Aquibium oceanicum: one gene and its partner. The protein of the gene in region 1 binds, or shares a complex with, the protein of each later gene. Links are inferred from orthologs where the notes say so. Each region holds a gene or a part of one and is shown in the gene's direction. Other genes may lie near its edges. The genes, in order: pnp and BSQ44_RS11785.

Region 1 (3,288 bases):
GGACAACCATTCCCGGCGCGGCCTCCTGAAGCTGGTCTCCCAGCGCCGCTCCCTCCTCGACTACCTGAAGAGGAAGGACCAGGGGCGCTACCAGACGCTGATCGAGAGACTCGGACTGCGTCGCTAGAACCATCCGGCCGGCGGCGTTCCGAAAGGGGCGCCGCCGGCCGACCATCCGGGCCGAGACGAACGAGGCCCGCCCGGTTTCCGAAGAGACGTGGCTGTCGCGGAAACCGCCCATGGACCGGTCATGGGGCAGGATTGCAGGATGCCCGGAGCGCGCGACGAGCGCCCCATTCCGGACCTCCCGTTGTCTTGCCCGTGGCTCGGCCCGAACGCTGCCAAGGGGGAAAGGCTGCCCGCGCCGAACGAGCGCGGCCCCTTTCCGCATATGAAAGACGAAACATGTTCAATCACCACAAAGTGGAAATCGAATGGGGCGGCCGTCCGCTCATCCTCGAAACCGGCAAGATCGCGCGCCAGGCTGACGGCGCGGTGCTCGCCACCTACGGCGAGACCGTCGTGCTCGCCACCGTCGTGTCGATGAAGGAGCCGAAGCCCGGCCTCGACTTCTTCCCGCTGACCGTCAACTACCAGGAAAAGACCTTCGCGGCCGGCAAGATCCCCGGCGGCTTCTTCAAGCGCGAAGGCCGTCCGAGCGAGAAGGAGACGCTGACCTCGCGTCTCATCGACCGGCCGATCCGTCCGCTCTTCGCCGACGGCTACAAGAACGACACGCAGATCGTCTGCACCGTGCTGCAGCACGACCTCGAGAACGATCCCGACATCCTGTCGATCGTGGCCACCTCGGCGGCCCTCACGCTGTCGGGCGTACCCTTCATGGGTCCGATCGGCGGCGCCCGTGTCGGCTTCATCGGCGGCGAGTACGTGCTCAACCCGCACATCGACGAAATGCCGGAATCCAAGCTCGACCTCGTCGTGGCCGGCACCTCCGACGCCGTGCTGATGGTGGAATCCGAAGCCCAGGAACTGTCGGAAGACGTGATGCTCGGCGCTGTCATGTTCGGCCACAAGGCGTTCCAGCCGGTGATCGACGCGATCATCAAGCTGGCCGAAGTGGCGGCCAAGGAGCCGCGCGACTTCACGCCTCCGGACTATTCGCAACTCGAAGCCGAGATGCTGAAGATCGCCGAGGACGAGCTTCGCGCCGCCTACAAGAATGTCGACAAGCAGCAGCGCTACGCCGCCGTCGACGCGGTGAAGGCGAAGGTGAAGGCGGCGTTCGCGCCGGCCGAGGGTGAGGACGCCAAGTGGACGTCCGAGCAGATCGGCACCGTGTTCAAGGAACTCCAGGCCAAGATCGTGCGCTGGAACATCCTCGACACCGGTTCGCGCATCGATGGCCGCGACCTCAAGACGGTCCGCCCGATCGTCTCGGAAGTGGGCGTCCTGCCGCGCACGCACGGCTCGGCGGTGTTCACCCGCGGCGAGACGCAGGCGATCGTGGTCGCCACGCTCGGCACCGGCGAGGACGAGCAGTTCGTGGATGCCCTCACCGGCACCTACAAGGAGACCTTCCTCCTGCACTACAACTTCCCGCCCTATTCGGTGGGCGAGACCGGCCGCATGGGTTCGCCCGGGCGCCGCGAGATCGGCCACGGCAAGCTCGCCTGGCGCGCCATCCGTCCGATGCTTCCGGCCGCGGACCAGTTCCCCTACACGCTGCGCGTGGTCTCCGAGATCACGGAGTCCAACGGCTCGTCCTCGATGGCGACCGTCTGCGGCACCTCGCTGGCGCTGATGGATGCCGGCGTTCCGCTGGCCAAGCCGGTGGCGGGCATCGCCATGGGCCTGATCAAGGAAGACGAGCGCTTCGCGGTGCTGTCCGACATCCTCGGCGACGAGGACCATCTCGGCGACATGGACTTCAAGGTGGCCGGAACGACGGGCGGCATCACGTCGCTGCAGATGGACATCAAGATCTCCGGCATCACCGAGGAGATCATGAAAGTGGCGCTCGACCAGGCCCGTGGCGGCCGCGAGCACATCCTCGGCGAGATGGCCAACGCGATCACCGAGGGCCGTTCGGAACTGGGCGAATTCGCCCCGCGCATCGAGGTGATGAACATCCCGACCGACAAGATCCGTGACGTGATCGGCTCGGGCGGCAAGGTCATCCGCGAGATCGTCGAGAAGACCGGCGCCAAGATCAACATCGAGGACGACGGCACGGTGAAGATCGCCTCTTCGAACGCCAAGGAGATCGAGGCGGCGAAGAAGTGGATCCACACCATCGTGGCGGAGCCGGAAGTGGGCGAGATCTACGAGGGCACGGTCGTCAAGACCGCCGACTTCGGCGCCTTCGTCAACTTCTTCGGCCCGAAGGACGGCCTCGTGCACATCTCGCAGCTGGCGCCGGAGCGCGTCCAGAAGACCACCGACGTGGTGAAGGAAGGCCAGAAGGTGTTCGTGAAGCTCATGGGCTTCGACGAGCGCGGCAAGGTCCGCCTCTCCATGAAGGTCGTCGACCAGGAGACCGGCAAGGAGATCGTCCGCGAGAAGCGCCAGGACGGCGAAGAAGACGCCGCCTGAGGCTTCACGAGACGAGAGTTTCCAGCGGGCGCGCCTTTGGGCGCGCCCGTTTTCATTGACAGGCCCCGCATGTCCGGCACTGCTTCCAAGACCCTCTTTCATCCCTTCGAGACCGAAGCGCTCGCCGCCCCGGCGGGGACGCGCGCCATCTTCCTTGGAGCCGCTCCCGGCTTTCGACCGCCCTCCGACTTCGGTTCGCACCTCGATGCCGTGCAGGGATTTCGTCCGGATTTCCTGGCGCTGAAGCGGGAAGGCGCCAACGTGCGGCCTGAGGCGGAGGGACGGGACTACGACCTGGCGCTGATCCTTCTCGACCGGCACAGGGGCCAAAACGAAGCCTGGCTGCGCGAGGCCTTGGGCAGGACGAGGCCCGGCGCGACGATCGCGGTTGCCGGTACCAAACAGGACGGCGTGGACAGTTTTCGAAAGCGCGTTTCCGGCGAAGTGACGATCGACCGCCTGTCGAAGCATCACGGGGTGGTCTTCTGGTTCTCCCGGCCGGCGGACGCCGACCTTGAAGGGTCGGATCTCATGCGCGATCCCGACCCGACGCTCGTGGAGGGTCGCTTCCACACCGCGCCCGGCATGTTCTCGCACGACCGGATCGATCCGGCGTCGCGGCTGCTGGCGGAAAACCTGCCGCTGACGATCGCCGGCCGCGTCGCCGATTTCGGCGCGGGATGGGGCTATCTTTCGAGCGAGGTGCTGGCGCGCGACGGCGGGATCACGGGGCTC
Region 2 (3,839 bases), 1.8 Mb from region 1 along the record:
GTCCCCGAGGTTTTCGTCAAGGCGTTCGCGGTCAACCGGATGCCTTGAGTGATGAAAACGGCCGGAAGCGTTTTCCGCGCCGGCTCTGTATGAGCAAAGAGCTGGTCCGGCTCGCCCGGGCCTAGGTTGTAATGGTTCCGCCTGGAAACGCGATGGCTTTTGGCGCTTCAAGAACTGCATCCCGCGACACCCGCGCCGCTTCGGCTGCGGTAGGATGCGTTCCGGCGCTGCTCTCGCGCGTGACGGTGGACGACAGATTGTCCGGCACGACTTCGACTGTCCCGCGGCGCGGCGCTCCAACGCCACGGCCCCCGGCAGCGGCTGCCGGGGAGACATTGGATAATGCCCAACAAAATGCTTATAGACGCCTCCCACCGGGAGGAGACGCGCGTTGTCGTAACACGCGGTAACCGCATCGAAGAATTCGACTTCGAATCGCAAGACAAGAAACAGCTCAAGGGAAACATCTACCTCGCCCGCGTCACGCGGGTCGAACCGTCGCTTCAGGCGGCGTTCGTCGAGTATGGCGGCAACCGCCACGGTTTCCTCGCCTTCAGCGAAATCCATCCCGACTACTACCAGATCCCCTTCGCCGATCGTCAGGCCCTGCTGCGCGCGGAAGCCGAAGCGGCCGAGGAGGACGACGAGGACGACGAGGAGGAGCGCTCCGAGCGCGGCAAGTCGAAGCGCCGCCGTGGCGGTCGCAGTCGCGGCCGCAACCGCAAGGAGGCGTCGGGCTCCGACGCCGACGAGGCGTCGACGGACAACTGGGAGGATTCCTCGGGCGACACGTCCGCCGCCGAGAGCGGGTCGGAAGAGACCGCATCCGCCGAGGAACCGCAGGAAGACGACCAACCCCCCTTCGACCAGCACCCGAACGACGATGACGACGGCGACGATGACGATTCGCCGCGTGGCGGCGGGACCATGGCTGCCGCCGTCTCTGCCGACGTCGTCTCGGAATCGCTTTCCGACGACGAGGCCTCCGAAGAGCCGGTCCGCTCGCGTGGCCGCAGGCGCGGCGGCGATGCACCGGGCAATGGCGATCACGACGAGAACGGCAACGGCGACGAGCGCGACGAGGTCGAATCGGTCGGCGCCGAGGACGCGCTGGAGGAACTGCCGAACCGGCGCAAGGCGTACCGCAAGCAGTACAAGATCCAGGAGGTCATCAAGCGCCGCCAGATCCTGCTCGTCCAGGTCGTCAAGGAGGAGCGCGGCAACAAGGGCGCGGCTCTCACCACCTACCTGTCGCTCGCGGGGCGCTATTCCGTCCTGATGCCGAACACGGCGCGCGGCGGCGGCATTTCGCGCAAGATCACCAGCGCGCCGGATCGCAAGCGCCTGAAGGATGTCGTCAAGGAACTCGAGGTGCCGCAGGGCATGGGCGTCATCCTGCGCACCGCCGGTGCCAACCGTACCAAGGCTGAGATCAAGCGCGACTACGAATACCTGATGCGCATGTGGGAGAACGTCCGCACGCTCACGCTGCAGTCGACCGCGCCCTGCCTCGTCTACGAGGAAGGAAGCCTGATCAAGCGCTCGGTGCGCGACCTCTACAACAAGGACATCGACGAAATCCTCGTCGCGGGAGAGGACGGCTACCGCGAGGCCAAGGACTTCATGCGCATGCTGATGCCCAGCCATGCCAAGGTGGTCCAGCCCTACCGCGACGTCGTGCCGATCTTCGCCCGCAACGGCATCGAGGCACAGCTGGACCGGATGCTGCAGCCGCAGGTGACGCTGAAGTCGGGCGGCTACATCATCATCAACCAGACCGAGGCCCTGGTCTCGATCGACGTCAACTCGGGACGCTCCACCAAGGAGCACTCCATCGAGGACACCGCCCTCCAGACCAACCTGGAGGCGGCCGAGGAAGTGGCGCGGCAGCTCAGGCTGCGCGACCTCGCTGGCCTGATCGTCATCGACTTCATCGACATGGAGGAGAAGCGCAACAACCGCTCCGTCGAGAAGCGCCTGAAGGATCACCTCAAGCAGGATCGCGCCCGCATCCAGGTGGGCCGCATCTCGCATTTCGGGCTTCTGGAGATGTCGCGCCAGCGCATCCGCGCCAGCGTGCTCGAATCGACGATGAAGCCCTGCTCGCATTGCGGCGGCACCGGCCACGTGCGCTCCGATTCGTCGGTCGCGCTGCACGTCGTGCGGGCGATCGAGGAGTACCTGCTCAAGGACAACCGCAGCCACATCACCGTGCGTACGCCGGTGGCGACCGCGCTATACGTCCTCAACCACAAGCGCAGCAACATCGTCGATCTGGAGCAGCGTTTCGGGTTGACCATCACCATCGAGGCCGACGAGAGCATCGGCACGCAGCACTACGCCATCACGCGTGGCGCAGCGGTCGAGAAGCCGGTGATCATCCCCGTGCTTCCATCCTTCGCCGCGGTCGAAGAGGACGACGTCATCGATGTCGAACCGGAGGCAGAGGAGGAGCAGGAAGAGGTCGCCGAGACCGAAGCCCGTTCGCCGCAGCCGCGTCGCGACGATGGCGAGGAAGGACAGGGCCGCAAGCGCCGCAGGCGCCGGCGGCGCCGTGGCGGGCGCGATCGCGACCACACGGACGATAACGGTCAGACGGCCGGGGCGTCGTCGGACGACGGCGAGGAGACGTCCGGCGCGGGCGGTGCCGACGCCGAGGCAATTGCGGAAGCTGACACCGGTAACTCCGGCGAGACCGTCACGTCAGGCACCGACGATGACGAGCCCAGGAAGCGGCGGCGCGGCAAGCGCGGCGGTCGCAAGAACCGGCGCGAGGACGGCGAGACCGCCGAGGCCGGCGACGAGACCACCGGCGAAGCCGAAGCGGCGGCCGTCACCGAGGACCACCCCGTGACCCCGCCGGTGGCCGAGCCGTCGTCAGACGCTCCGGCCGAGGTGGCGACCGAGACTGCCGCCGAAGGCGCGGCCGAAGCGCCAGCGGAAGAGGCTCCGGCCAAGCCGAAGCGCAAGCCCCGCAAGAGCACGAAGAAGGCGGCGGCCGAGGCGGTCGCGGAAGCGCCTGCTGCCAGCGAGGAGGTCCCTCCGACATTCGGGGCGGCCGAGACGGCGGCTGAAGCATCCACGGCAGCCGAACCCGCCGCGCCGGTCCAGGAAGTCGAGCAGGCAAAGCCGGTGGAAGAGGCCGAGCCTGCAGAGGCCGCTGCGACCGCCGAGGAAACCGAGGCCGCCCGCCCGACCCGGCGCAAGCCCGGCAGCGCCACGGCAAGCGAGCCGGTCGTCACCTCCACCGTCCCGGGCGAGCAGCCCGCCGGCGAAGAGGCCAAGCCGCGCAAGGCCGGCTGGTGGCAGCGCAAGAGCTTCTTCTGAAAGCTTCTCCTGCGGAAATGACATGGGGCGCCGGATCACATCCGGCGCCCCTTTCCGTTTCGGCGATCGATACTCCCCTTTTCAGGGCGCGAAGACCGACCAGTTCATGACCTTCGCCAGCCTCTCCAGCGCCAGCGAGCCGAGCTTGGAGTTGCCGTTGGCGTTCAGCCCCGGCGACCAGACCGCGATGGAGGCGACGCCGGGCACCACCGCGAGAATGCCGCCGCCGACCCCGCTCTTGCCGGGAATGCCGACGCGGAATGCGAACTCGCCCGATCCGTCATAGTGGCCGCAGGTCAGCATCAGGGCATTGATGCGCCGTGCGCGTTCCGTCGAGATCACCGTGTGGCCGGTTCCGGAATGACGCCCGCCATTGGCGAGGTAGCGGCCCGCCAGCGCGAGCTGACGGCAGGTCATGGCGAAGGCGCAGTGGTGGAAGTAGACCCCGAGCGCCATCTCCGGCGCATGGGTGAGATTGCCGAAGGAGCGCATGTAGTTGGCGAGCGCGTAGT

Evidence for each region.
Region 2: the proteins of pnp (region 1) and BSQ44_RS11785 are in contact, whole or in part, in a cryo-EM structure (PDB 9QH0), measured with the Escherichia coli proteins. The link is inferred for Aquibium oceanicum from one-to-one orthologs.

Annotation. Positions count from the first base shown.
Region 1 is NZ_CP018171.1:601,644-604,931, reverse strand. Bases 4-2,979 are described here. They hold pnp (polyribonucleotide nucleotidyltransferase), read left to right. Parts: upstream 4-405; coding sequence 406-2,553; downstream 2,554-2,979. Other genes in these bases: BSQ44_RS03035 (class I SAM-dependent methyltransferase), read left to right, coding at 2,623-2,979; rpsO (30S ribosomal protein S15), read left to right, coding at 4-127. Also shown: more of rpsO, read left to right, coding at 1-3; more of BSQ44_RS03035, read left to right, coding at 2,980-3,288. UniProt on the Escherichia coli protein: Involved in mRNA degradation. Catalyzes the phosphorolysis of single-stranded polyribonucleotides processively in the 3'- to 5'-direction. Also involved, along with RNase II, in tRNA processing.
Region 2 is NZ_CP018171.1:2,378,532-2,382,370, reverse strand. Bases 1-3,527 are described here. They hold BSQ44_RS11785 (Rne/Rng family ribonuclease), read left to right. Parts: upstream 1-342; coding sequence 343-3,327; downstream 3,328-3,527. Other genes in these bases: BSQ44_RS11780 (glutaminase), read right to left, coding at 3,409-3,527. Also shown: more of BSQ44_RS11780, read right to left, coding at 3,528-3,839. UniProt on the Escherichia coli protein: Endoribonuclease that plays a central role in RNA processing and decay. Required for the maturation of 5S and 16S rRNAs and the majority of tRNAs. Also involved in the degradation of most mRNAs.